Regions from separate parts of the Staphylococcus sp. IVB6181 genome, predicted to be linked through region 1. Evidence: riboswitches for the same ligand, from Rfam matches in the RefSeq annotation. Region 1 holds a riboswitch; the other holds the start of a gene.
What was found. A riboswitch is a leader RNA that binds a small molecule or an ion and turns the genes downstream of it on or off. The one in region 1 is predicted to bind FMN.

Region 2: linked by a shared signal. The riboswitch ahead of MUA90_RS07470 (ECF transporter S component) and the one ahead of ribD (bifunctional diaminohydroxyphosphoribosylaminopyrimidine deaminase/5-amino-6-(5-phosphoribosylamino)uracil reductase RibD) in region 1 are both predicted to bind FMN.

What each region holds. Positions count from the first base shown of each region.
Region 1 covers NZ_CP095096.1:1,253,470-1,259,800, reverse strand. The annotation lists gene ribB (3,4-dihydroxy-2-butanone-4-phosphate synthase) at 1-748, opposite strand, end outside; gene MUA90_RS06190 (riboflavin synthase) at 763-1,395, opposite strand; gene ribD (bifunctional diaminohydroxyphosphoribosylaminopyrimidine deaminase/5-amino-6-(5-phosphoribosylamino)uracil reductase RibD) at 1,400-2,449, opposite strand; FMN riboswitch at 2,619-2,754, opposite strand; gene MUA90_RS06180 (FAD/NAD(P)-binding protein) at 2,852-4,333, opposite strand; gene MUA90_RS06175 (peptidoglycan release complex glucosaminidase SagB) at 4,465-5,310, opposite strand; gene MUA90_RS06170 (hypothetical protein) at 5,597-5,818, opposite strand; gene MUA90_RS06165 (sigma-70 family RNA polymerase sigma factor) at 6,022-6,331, shown strand, end outside.
Region 2 covers NZ_CP095096.1:1,521,197-1,527,527, forward strand. The annotation lists gene MUA90_RS07455 (pseudouridine synthase) at 1-347, shown strand, start outside; gene MUA90_RS07460 (response regulator) at 684-1,406, shown strand; gene MUA90_RS07465 (ATP-binding protein) at 1,390-3,144, shown strand; FMN riboswitch at 3,265-3,401, shown strand; gene MUA90_RS07470 (ECF transporter S component) at 3,461-4,009, shown strand; gene MUA90_RS07475 (ferredoxin) at 4,139-4,387, opposite strand; gene MUA90_RS07480 (helix-turn-helix domain-containing protein) at 4,483-5,448, shown strand; gene MUA90_RS07485 (RecQ family ATP-dependent DNA helicase) at 5,442-6,331, shown strand, end outside.

The sequences.
Region 1 (6,331 bases):
TCCGTACATTTTCTACATTTTGAACATCGCCTTTTACAATAGCCACAATTTCATCATGTGAATAATCCGATTCAAAGCCATACATATCAAACGTACCAAAATCTGTCGGCATCTTAACTTTTGCTTTAGCATGCATATGCGTTTCGTGTACTTTGCGGTAATGGATCAAGGCTTCAATGGAAATCATTTTCAACTGATGTTTTTCTTTAAATGCTTGCAGCTGTTCACCTTTTGCCATTGTGCCGTCTTCATTCATAATTTCACATATCAACCCTGCAGGTTTCGAACCTGTCATTTCAGCTAAATCTACTGCTGCTTCTGTATGGCCTTGTCTAACCAACACCCCTCCCGTTCTTGCTATTAACGGGAATAAATGTCCTGGTCGATTGAAGTCGCTTGCAGTACTGTTCTCATCAATCAAAGCACGAGCTGTCATCATTCGTTCATCGGCACTGATGCCTGTTGTAGTATGAATATGGTCGATGCTTTCAGTAAACGCAGTACCGAACTCATCGCTATTTTCTTTAACCATCGGCTCTAAATTCAATGATTTAGCTAATGATAGTGAGATCGGCGCACAAATTAAACCGCGGCCTTCTTGTGCCATAAAATTCACGGTATTATCATTCATTAATTCAGTAATCGCAACTAAATCACCTTCATTTTCACGATCTTCATTATCGACAACAATGATACTTTCACCTTGTTTAAGTGCTTCAACAGCACTTTCTATAGAATCAAATTGCATTTATCAACACTCCTCTAAAAGCCGAATTGCATAAGTTTCTCTTTAGTCAATTCCGACTTGTCATTTGAAATTGCTTTTTGTACATATTTAAATAACATATCCGCTTCTAAATGAACTTTATCGCCCACACGTTTCTGACCTAAAACCGTCGATCGTTTAGTTTCAGGAATCAAATGGATATCAAATTGTCCATGGTCAAGTCTGAAAATCGTCAAACTTGTTCCATCAACAGTGATAGAACCTTGCTGAACCATTTGATCTGTAATCGATGCAGGACATTGTACAGTTACGATGTTAGAGTTGGCAGAAGGTCTGATTTTAATAATCGACCCTACTTCATCAACATGTCCTAATACAAAATGTCCGCCGAACCTGCCTTGACTGGGCATGGCACGCTCTAAATTCACACGATTGCCTTTTGTCAGCTGCGATAAATAAGTTTTGTCTTCGGTTCCTTTAATGACATTGACATCAAAGGAAGATGAATCAAAGGAAGTCACTGTTAAACATGCACCATTCACACTGATTGAATCACCGATATGCATATCTTCTATGATAGTTTGACATGCTATCGTCATTTTGATGACATTTTGTTCTGTAGTCATTCGATCAATCATACCGATTTCTTCTACAATACCGGTAAACATGAAATCACTTCTTTCTTAATACAACTTTGATATTTTGATCAATGATTTCAGAATGGTCAATTTCAAATTGAGGAACTTGTTCCAGCGGTAAAATGCTGTCAGTTTGATAAAACTGATAAGCGCCAGAACCTCCAATTACTTTCGGGGCGTAGTAAATAATCAGTGTTTGTACACACTGCGATTGGAGAAATTGGGAAGTCACTTTAGGACCGGCTTCAACATAGACTGAGCCGATACCTTTCTTATATAAATCTTTTAAAACAGTTTTAATTGAACAATCATCAAGTACAATCACCTGTAAGTGAGATTGAAGTTCATCTGTTTTTATTTGGTTATTTTCTGTGTATACATAGACGGGCGAAGTCGGATCATGAAATATGTTCTGGTTCCAATCCAAATTACCGCTGCGTGCTAATATCACGCGAACGGGCTGGCGTTCACCTTCTAACCTCACCGTTAAACTCGGATTATCCGCAGCAACAGTACCTGCACCGGTCAAAATTGCATCATGACGTGCACGCTGCAAAAACACTTCTTGTTTAACGCCAGGATTGGTAATCCATTTGCTTTGACCCTCATCCGTAGCTTGTTTACCATCCAAACTTACACTTACCTTTAATGTTACTTCTGGTATTTGTGCTTGTTTAGCTTTAAAAAAGTCTGTATACATTGCTTCTGCCTCAGGCTGATGCTGATAATCCACTTCAATACCTGCCGCTGCTAAAATATCATCTCCAGGAGAATCCAAAGTAATGTCTTTCATAGCATAGACAACTTTTTTAATCCCCGCTTCGATAATTTTATTAACACACGGCGGCGTGGATCCAAAATGTGTACAAGGTTCTAAAGATACATAGATGGTTGCACCTTTTGCTGCATATCCAGCCATATCTAATGCTTGTACTTCAGCATGTTTTTCTCCCTGCTTCAAATGTGCGCCGAGTCCGACAATTTTGCCGTCTTTGACAACCACAGAACCGACTGCAGGGTTAACACCTGTTTGGCCTTCAGCCATTTTTGCTAATTGTATAGCATATTGTAAAAAACGATTCAAACAATCACCTCATTAAAAAATCCGCTGTCTCAAATAAAGAGGCAGCGGATTAGAATATATCAACGTTGGATAATTAAGCAGACCAGTCCCTATAGTAAGAAAGCTGATTTCTGTATAGCGAACTAGACCCCACTTAAATACCAATTAAAATTAATATTTAATGACGTCTTGATTCTTTCTCCCATCCAGACTTTAACTGTCGGCTCTAGATTTCCACTAGATCAGCCATACTCATCAAATGAGTACAGGTCGCAGGCTTATAATTTACTGCCGGTTGGGAATTTCACCCTGCCCCGAAAGAATATTATGAAATTGTTTCTGAATCGATCGAGCATGTATTTCGTGCTCATAAGAATATCATAGCTTACTTTATTTTATATGACAATAATTTTAACTTATTTGTTATCTGTTTTCAGCATGATATTCATACAGGCTCTCAACAGCCTGTACAGATTGACGCACTATCATATTGACACCGTTACGTGCTTGATTGATACCATTAGTGATTTGACCGATCGCAATTAAATGCGGCAAAGTCCCGTATCTTGGACTAATTACTTGATTGGTCTCCGGCACAATTTGAATCCCGCCCATCGGGTGCGCTTGAACAATTTGTCTATTCGCAATATCTATTAAGAATGCATCATCTTCATCTAGATCTTTAAGTTGTGTGCGCGGTCCTGTCGCATTAATTACAACGTTGTATCGTTCTGTTTTGGTATCATCATTATATTTGAAGATAAACGTATCATTTTCTTGTGTCACTTCTGCTAAATCTTTTTTAATAATTAAATGACCGTTTTCAATCTCTTCAATCAATAAACGCGCAGTACGCGGCGGCATCGGATTAGAATTAGCTTTAAGTATCGGCATGTATTCTTTCATGAAAATCTTTTGATCTTCGATGCTCAAACTATTCCAAATCCAGTTCATATTTTCTTTGATAGTTTCTAACAAACTTTGGAAAACACTTAAGATTTCAGGATGCGCCAAATCATATTTTAAATCCTTGATCGGATCTCCGACACGTCGATGTACTAATTGTTCTAACGGAATATTCAATTCTTCGCACTCTTGTTTAAACAAATGGATAGCAGATTCTAACGGTACCACGCCGAAATGAGATTTGATAATATTGTTAAAGTTGTCTTTTGTTACATATTTCAATGTAATATCAGGCATTTCACCTCTGACACTCGGCAACTCTCCTTTTCTGCTTACAGCTGTTAAAGGCAAGTTGGGATGATGTTTAACAACATAACGAATAACATCTAAACTGGATAATCCAGTACCGATAACTGCGATATCATCTGTGCCATTCACTGTATTCAGCGTTTCATATGTCGGATACGGTGATTTGATAAATCCTTTTAATCCCTTGAGTTTGTATGGATCATGATACGACATTGTTCCGACAGTCAAGAAGACATAGTCATATTGTCTGCATGCTTCGTGCTGATGATTCGTACATACAAAATATTGAATCTGTGCATCCTTTTCAAACCCTTTTTCTAAAAACATTTCAGTCGCTTTTTCAGTAATGATATGTATATTGTCATACTGATTGCTGAAACGTTCCAAATAGCTTTTCATGTAATGGCCGAATACAAATCTCGGCAAATACGCAGCGTTATCGAATTTAAATTCATCTTGGTCTTCATACCATTTATAAAATTCTTCTTGGTCATTTAAATTCAACGACATGTCTTTACTCGGCAAGTTGATTAATAATTGGGAACTGTCGTTTTGAAAAGGCACACCTTGCCCCATATTTTTCGCATTATCATACACATCTATTTCTAGTTCTTTAAAATATGAATGCTGCTCTAATTGTCTTAAGATACTGACGCCTGCCGTACCCATTCCTATAATTGCAACGCGCATCGTTGATAACCTCCTCTTAACCAATACTTTTAGTTATACACTGTCTATTATGCTATAAACAAAAATAAAGCGAAACAATTAAATCTCAAACATTTAATCATTCCGCTTTAACTTTATTCAATATTAAACTATTATTGGTGTTTTTTATCGTCTTTATAAACAAATAATTTGAAGTATTTACCTTCAGTGTTGATTTTTTCATAGAAGTTCGCAATCAATGATGCGTTGCTTTCCGCCCATTTTATATCTGTCGCATATTGATGTTCACCTGGATTCTTAGGATTCCATCTCATGCTGTATAATGTATTTTGATCTGGGTTGGATAAGAAATGTTTGTGGATGAATTCTGCACCGCCGTCAATGGCTTTTTCTGGTGTATCCCATCCATGTTTCTTAGCGTATTCTGCACCTGTTTTGACAGGGTCTTTATCTAATGCGCCTACACCGTAGAAGTTATAATATTTCTTACCGTCTATCTCTACACCTTTTGATAATTCACTTTTAACAGCGCCTGTTTCCAAGACAGCATGCGAAATCAAGTAGACTTCGTTCACTTGGCGTTTTTTCGCTGCATGTATAAAATCTTCTGTATGAGATAACAAGGTAGGTCGGTCCGCAAGCATACGCTTAATTCTATTCTTATCAATACCTTGATACTTAGATAAATCTAAAAATTGATATTTTTGAATATCATCGTCTATGAAGTTTTTACTATCCATCGCTTTTTTAATTTCTGTACCAGTTGCATCATGCCATCTGTCATTCTTGTCAGAAACCTGCTGGCTTGTATAGTTATCGATTTGTTTTTTCGCTGCCTCTTCTAAAGTCACATCTAAATGTTCAACCTTCTCTACTTTCTTAACGTGTTTAAATAAGACTTGATCTGAAATCATAGAAAAGAAAATAAAGCCAGTAACAGCTAAAATAACAAGCAGCCCTATTATAGCGAAGATAGAGCCCTTCTTGTGCTTCGTCATAATTACACCTCTTAGGTCAAGTTAAATTAAAGTTGATGCGTATTGATTCTAAATCTTAACAATTTTTTAAGTGTATAACAATTCAAAGTTGTCCACTCCACATTTTATCATACCTTTTGAAATGTGACTGGAATGAAGTCAGAATGTAATATTGCTGTAGTCTTCATATAATATTTTTATAACGTCAGTAATAATTAAGTGCAATATAACATTACAAAATAAAAAAAGCCTATTTATTTACAGTGAAACTGTAATAAACAGGCAGAATTCTATAAAAGCACGTTTATTATTCCGGACGTTTATACTCCATCATAATAAAGCTGGCTGCTTCTGATCTATTCTTATAATAGTAACGATTCAAATCGATCGTTCCTTCTATTTTTCCATCGCGATACATCATTTCATTCGTCATATTATTAATCATTATAAAATCTGAACTATCTTTAATCATGTCCAATTCATCATGGCGTGCAAAAAAGTGTTCCAAATTTAAATGTGCGTAATCCATAGAATCCTCCCGTCTTATAGTGAATTATGCTTTATCGTTATGTTTCGGTTCATTTCTGCAATCAAATTCAGTTAAAAATTTATTTCTACCCTTCTATTTAACACTTATTTTGTACAATAAGCAAATGAAATAATTTATAAACTTCGTTAAACTTATTTCAACTGGAAATAACATGTTATGCCCATAGATTGAATAGGTACGAGATGAATATAGAGACATTAATCATCCGTAACCAAGGGATTATTTACACATTGTTGAAGAGATATAATATCAAGTATGATGTCGAAGAATATGCCCAATTACTTTCCATTAAAATGTGGTCATTATTGCGACAATTCGACATGTCTATTCATAATAGCATGAGCGGATATTTATTTCAAAGGCTTAATTTTTATTTAGTGGACCAGTTCCGAAAGAAAGGAAAATGCCTGGAGGATACGATTGGAGACTTTAGTCTTATTGAAAATCACAGCGCTATAAACTCTACTAAAAATCATCTATCGCAACTCATTG
Region 2 (6,331 bases), 270 kb from region 1:
ACAAAATCAAAAAGAAATATGTCGCTAAATTAAAAGGCTATTTAATGCGCGATGAAGTGAAACAATTAGAAAAAGGTATCCAATTAGAAGACGGCAAAACACATCCGGCAGAAGTAAAAATCAAGAACCAAAACAAAGAAAAGAATACTACATTGGTTGAGATTACAATTTCAGAAGGCCGTAACCGACAAGTACGCCGTATGTTTGAACATTTCGGCTATGAAGTAACGAAATTAACGAGAATCGAACTTGGCGGATTAACATTGAAAGGCTTGAATGCTGGAGAAGGCAGAGTACTTACGCCGCATGAAGTGAAAAAATTACGTAATTTAGCCGCAAATGGCTAGAATACAAGCATAAATCAAAAAGTTTGTGAAATTATGCACGTATTATGTTAATCTATTTTTATTCCCAAGGTTACAATTAACTTGTTGATATATGCTTATGTTATAATATGCCTTGAAGTGAAAAAATCATCTATTAATAGTGTTTCTTTATTTAAAACAAAACTATAAGACGATGATGAATGGAGTATATCAAGCGAATCAAATAGGAGTAAGCGCACTGTAAGGCGGTTGGAATTAACCAGACAGAATTTCCGTTGGTTTTATAACTTGCGCTTTAGTATTGATTTGCTTGTATAACTCATTTTAATTGGATTTTTTATGGGAGGTACAATATCTATGACAAAAATTCTTGTCGTTGATGACGAAGAAAGAATTCGAAGATTGTTAAAATTGTATTTAGAACGAGAATCTTTTGATATCGAAGAAGCTCGAGACGGCAAAGAGGCTTTGGACTTAGCCTTGAATAATGATTATGCTTGTATCTTGTTAGACTTGATGCTTCCCGAAATCGATGGAATTGAAGTTGCGAACCGCTTAAGAGAGTACAAAGAAACGCCAATCATTATGCTGACTGCAAAAGGCGAAGAAACTAACCGTGTTGAAGGTTTCGAGTCTGGTGCAGATGATTATATCGTTAAACCATTCTCTCCAAGAGAAGTTGTTTTGAGAGTTAAAGCACTTTTAAGACGTACATTGACAGCAACATCAGATCAAAACGAACCGCATGCAAGAGATTTAATAGAGTTTAAACATTTGGTGATTGATAATGATGCACACCGTGTCCTTGCAGACGGAACACAAGTCAACTTGACACCAAAAGAATACGAACTCTTAATTTTCTTAGCCAAAACACCGAATAAAGTATTCGATCGCGAACAATTGTTAAAAGACGTTTGGCATTACGAGTTCTATGGGGACTTGCGTACTGTAGATACTCACGTCAAACGCCTCAGAGAAAAATTAAACCGTGTCTCATCAGATGCTGCGCATATGATACAAACTGTATGGGGCGTAGGTTATAAATTCGAGGTTAATACCGACGATGAAACGACTCAATAATGTCGTAATTAAACTGTGGTTAACTATTATTTTAATAGTAACGACAGTTTTAATTTTACTCAGTGCTGCTTTAATAACATTTATTCAGCAATATTATACGCAAGATACTGAACAATCTTTAGTAAATGATGCGCATCGTATCAGTAATTTATTAGAGGAATCTGATAATAAATCACTTGCGATCAAACATAGCAAAACACTGATAGAAGGCCCGAGCGGGTTGATTATCATGAAAAATAAACATGATGAATATTATAATTCGCATTCTAAACTTAAAGATAAAATGATGGATGTTATTAAAAAAGACAGTGGTTTGAATCATGTATTCAGCGAACATAAAAAAGCTTCAAAACATATAGAACTAAAAGTTAACGGCAAAAAACATACTTACGTTTTAGTGGGGTACCCTGCGAAAATTGATGAAAACAATCAAAGCGGCGGTGTGTTTATCTACCAAGACCTAAAAAGCATTGATGATACCAACAATGTGATTACGATTATTATTTTAGTAACAGCTGTAATTTTCTTAATCATCACAACGGTATTCGCATTCTTTTTATCATCTCGTATTACTAAGCCGCTGCGTCAGCTCAGAACACAAGCCACTGGCGTATCACAAGGCAACTATTCATTAGTCAATACGATTAATACGAAAGATGAAATCGGCGAACTTGCCCATTCATTCAACTTAATGAGCAGTGAAATTCAACGTCATATCAACGAAATTTCAGCTTCGAAAAACATTAGAGAAAGTCTCATCAATTCTATGGTCGAAGGTGTACTTGCAATTAATGAAGATAGAAAAATCATTCTATCCAACCAATTAGCAGAGCAGATGGAAAAAGATCTAGAAGGAGAAAACAAAGCTGCCTTCATCGATCAAATCAATCAAACCTTTGAAGAAAAAGAAAACCAATTCAGAGAGTATGAAGTGAATAACCGTTATTACGTGGTCATAATGAGTTATATTGATCAGTTCCAGCCTAACGGAAGCAGCGGTATTGTAGCAATCATTCGAGACATGACCAATGAACATCAGCTCGACCAAATGAAAAAAGACTTTATTGCGACAGTATCCCATGAATTAAGAACACCGATTGCGTTATTACAAGGCTATACAGAATCGATTGTCGATGGCGTCGTTTCTGAACCTGAAGAAATCAAAGAATCACTTTCGATTGTGTTAGATGAAACACAGCGTTTAAACAGATTAGTTAATGAATTGTTAAATGTTGCCAGAATGGATGCTGAAGGATTGTCTGTGCATAAGGAAGTTCAACCGATCAGCCAATTATTAGAACGCATGCATTTGAAATACCGTCAGCAAGCTGAAGAATTAGACATTGCAATTGAATTGGCACCAAATACCAATCATCAGTTATGGTATTATGACGAAGATCGTATGGAACAAGTACTGACTAATCTTGTAGACAATGCGACACGTTATACAGCACCAGGAGATTCTATTACCATCACTACAGACGAAGATGAAGACTATGATATCTTGTATATTGAAGATACCGGCAGCGGTATTGCGCCAGAGCATGTTGAATTAGTCTTTGATCGCTTTTATAAAGTAGATGCATCCAGAAAACGCGGTAAAGAGGGAACAGGCTTAGGCTTATTCATCAGCCGCATGATTGTTGAAGCGCAAGATGGTACCATCAGTCTTACAAGCGAATTGGGCAAAGGTACTACATTTATTATCAAATTGCCGAAACCGCCTAAAACACAATAGACAGCTTAAACCTTGGAGATTCCTCCAAGGTTTTTGATTGCTTATCCTTAGTTATGCAATCAGATTGAAATTGTGAGATAAATCGGATACAATAAATAGGAAAAATAAAATATAAATGAAATTCATCTTCGGGGTCGGGTGAAAGTCCCAACCGGCAGTAAATAAAGCCTGCGACCTGTATTTATCTCTGTGATAAATATGGCTGATCTAGTGAGATTCTAGAGCCGACAGTATAGTCTGGATGGGAGAAGATGGAGGGTTTATTTGTTGTGCAATAAAATCCTCCTATTCACGTAGATGAATGGAAGGAGTCCTTATGAATCAACAAAAGAACAAACGTTTTATCGTTATCAGTATGTTGAGTGCAGTTGCTTTTATTTTGATGTTTATCAAATTTCCATTACCGTTTCTGCCTCCATACCTCACATTAGACTTTAGTGATGTACCTGCATTATTAGCAACATTTATTTTCGGTCCGGTAGCCGGAATTATTGTAGAACTTATCAAGAACTTATTGAACTTCTTATTCAATATGGGCGATCCGATAGGTCCTGTTGCAAACTTTGCGGCGGCAGTGAGTTTATTACTCGTTGCGTATTATGTAAGCAAAGCAGTGAAAAGCCGATACAGTATTATCATCGGACTTTGTGCTGGTATTGTCGCAATGACGATTGTATTAAGTATTTTAAATTATTTTGTTTTATTACCGTTATACGGAATGATTATGAATTTAGGCGATGTTGTAAGGAACTTAAAAATCATCATCGTTTCAGGTATTATTCCATTTAACATCATCAAGGGTATTGCGGTATCAGTGATATTCCTGTTGCTGTTCAAACGATTAAAAAATGCCTTAAGATATTAATTGATATATTAAAGCCCCCGGGAAACATTTTCCCCGGGGGGTATTTTCATAATGTTGAACACTTAACAAGTCTTCAACTTTCAATCTATTTTTAGCGAAGATTACCAAACTGGTAAAACGATTGAAAATTTATTCGAATTTTAAAGCATCACCATCAAATGGTTCATCTGCAATTTTAATAGAGTCTGTAGGGCAACCTTCGTCTGCGTCTTCTAAATCCTCATAAAGTTCTTCAGGAACCGGTGTAGTTCCTTCATTATCGTCTAAGATGACATATGCAATACCTTCGTCATCATAGTCGTAAATATCAGGTGCCGCTGCACCGCATGCGCCGCACGCAATACATGTATCCATATCTACAATCGTATATTTAGCCAATTTACTTCGCCTCCTTCTTTAAAAATGCTACACTGATAGGGTAATTTATATTTTAACACCAGTTTATCTTTTTTCAATACTATAGGTCATAGGTGATGATTGATTTGAAAGAAATAATTCAATACATAAAAAATCATACATTCCATTATAAAACACATAAAAGTATCTACAATATACTCATTGGTGCTAAAACACATCAAACATATTTTGATGGGTGTAGCCAACAACTTTTATCATTATATCATAGTCAGCCAGATTTAAAATATACATCATTCGAACGAATCTTTGATGAAATAGAGACATCTGATACCAAAATTCCTTTGAAAATATCTACACGGTATACGTTTGATAGTATTCAAAATACTTTCCAAGTACTGCAATTACTGATTCAAACCATTTCATTCAAACATCATCACACACTTGAATTTATACCCGTTTCTCAAGTCAGTAAAGTTCAAGATCGAGCAAAATCATTATTTTATAAAATTCAGCACCAAACATTGGATGATCAATTCAAAAATGAAGTTTACCTGCTGTTTGATCTGCTTAATCAAACCCAAACACAATCTGTACTGCATTATTTCTTGCAAGGCTATGACGAAATCATGTACACCAATCAGCAAGTCAGTTTAATCGAAGACATTAATATGTCTGACTTAGCAATCATCAAAATGAATGACCTCGTAGAAATGATGCATTTGTTAGAAGATACATCGACTTTTCCGTTATTGTCTCAAATGATTATACTGCCTTCACTCTCATTAAATACAAAAGATACCTTTAAACTCGTACAATCCGGATTGACCTTTGATGAGATTGCACAAAAAGAAGGGGTAAAAGTCAATACGATAGAAGACCATATATTAGAACTTTATATCAAAGGTTATTTATCGGATTACGATGCTTACTTAAAAGAGGATCAATTTCAAGCTTTCCAATCTTTCTTTAAACAACATAGCAATGAACGCTTGCGAACGTTTAAAGCTGAGTTTCCGAAAATGAGTTATTTTGAAATCAAATTAGCGATAGTCTTAATCGCCAGGAGGGAAAAGACGTGTTAAATAAAGCTTTGAAACAATGGTTCGGATTTGATGCTTTTAAAGAAGGGCAACAAGCAATTATTCAAAATGTACTGGACCATAAAAATACGTTAGGTATTTTGCCTACAGGCAGCGGTAAAAGTTTATGCTACCAATTGCCGACGTATATTAAGCAACAACCGACTTTAATTATTTCACCTTTAATCTCTCTTATGGATGATCAAGTCATGCAGATGAGAAAAAATGGAGAGCGTTCAGTCAGTTATATCCATTCAGGGATGAGTTTTGAAGAAAAGCAGAAAAACTTAAAGCGTTTGAAGCATTCTAAGTTCATCTTTTTGAGTCCCGAATTTATACTCCATCAAGATAATATCAAATGGATTACTTCCATCAATCTAGGTATGATTGTTTTAGATGAAGCACATTGCATTACTGAGTGGGGTTATGATTTCAGACCGCATTATGCATTGATTGGTGAAATTACAAAACGTTTCAAGAAAGCAACAGTCTTAGCACTGACAGCAACTGCACCTTTGCATTTAAAAGAAGATATTGAATCCATTGTGCAATCTGAGTTTGATGTTGTTAAAACAAAGATGAGCAGAGACAATATTATGTTGTCGCATATCAATTTTGATAATGATGCACAAAAAAATGAATGTCTGAAAGCCGCGATACAAACAACCGGTCCGACTATTATTTACGTATCTTCTAAGAAAAAATGCCGAGAACTTGCACAGATGATTTACGATGAAGGCTATTTAACGGGTATCTATCATGGCGATTTATCATATCAAGAACGTCAAACTGTCCAGCAGCAATTCATACAAAATAAAATTCCGATTATTGTAGCGACAAGCGCATTTGGGATGGGGATAAATAAACCAGATATCCGCACTATTAT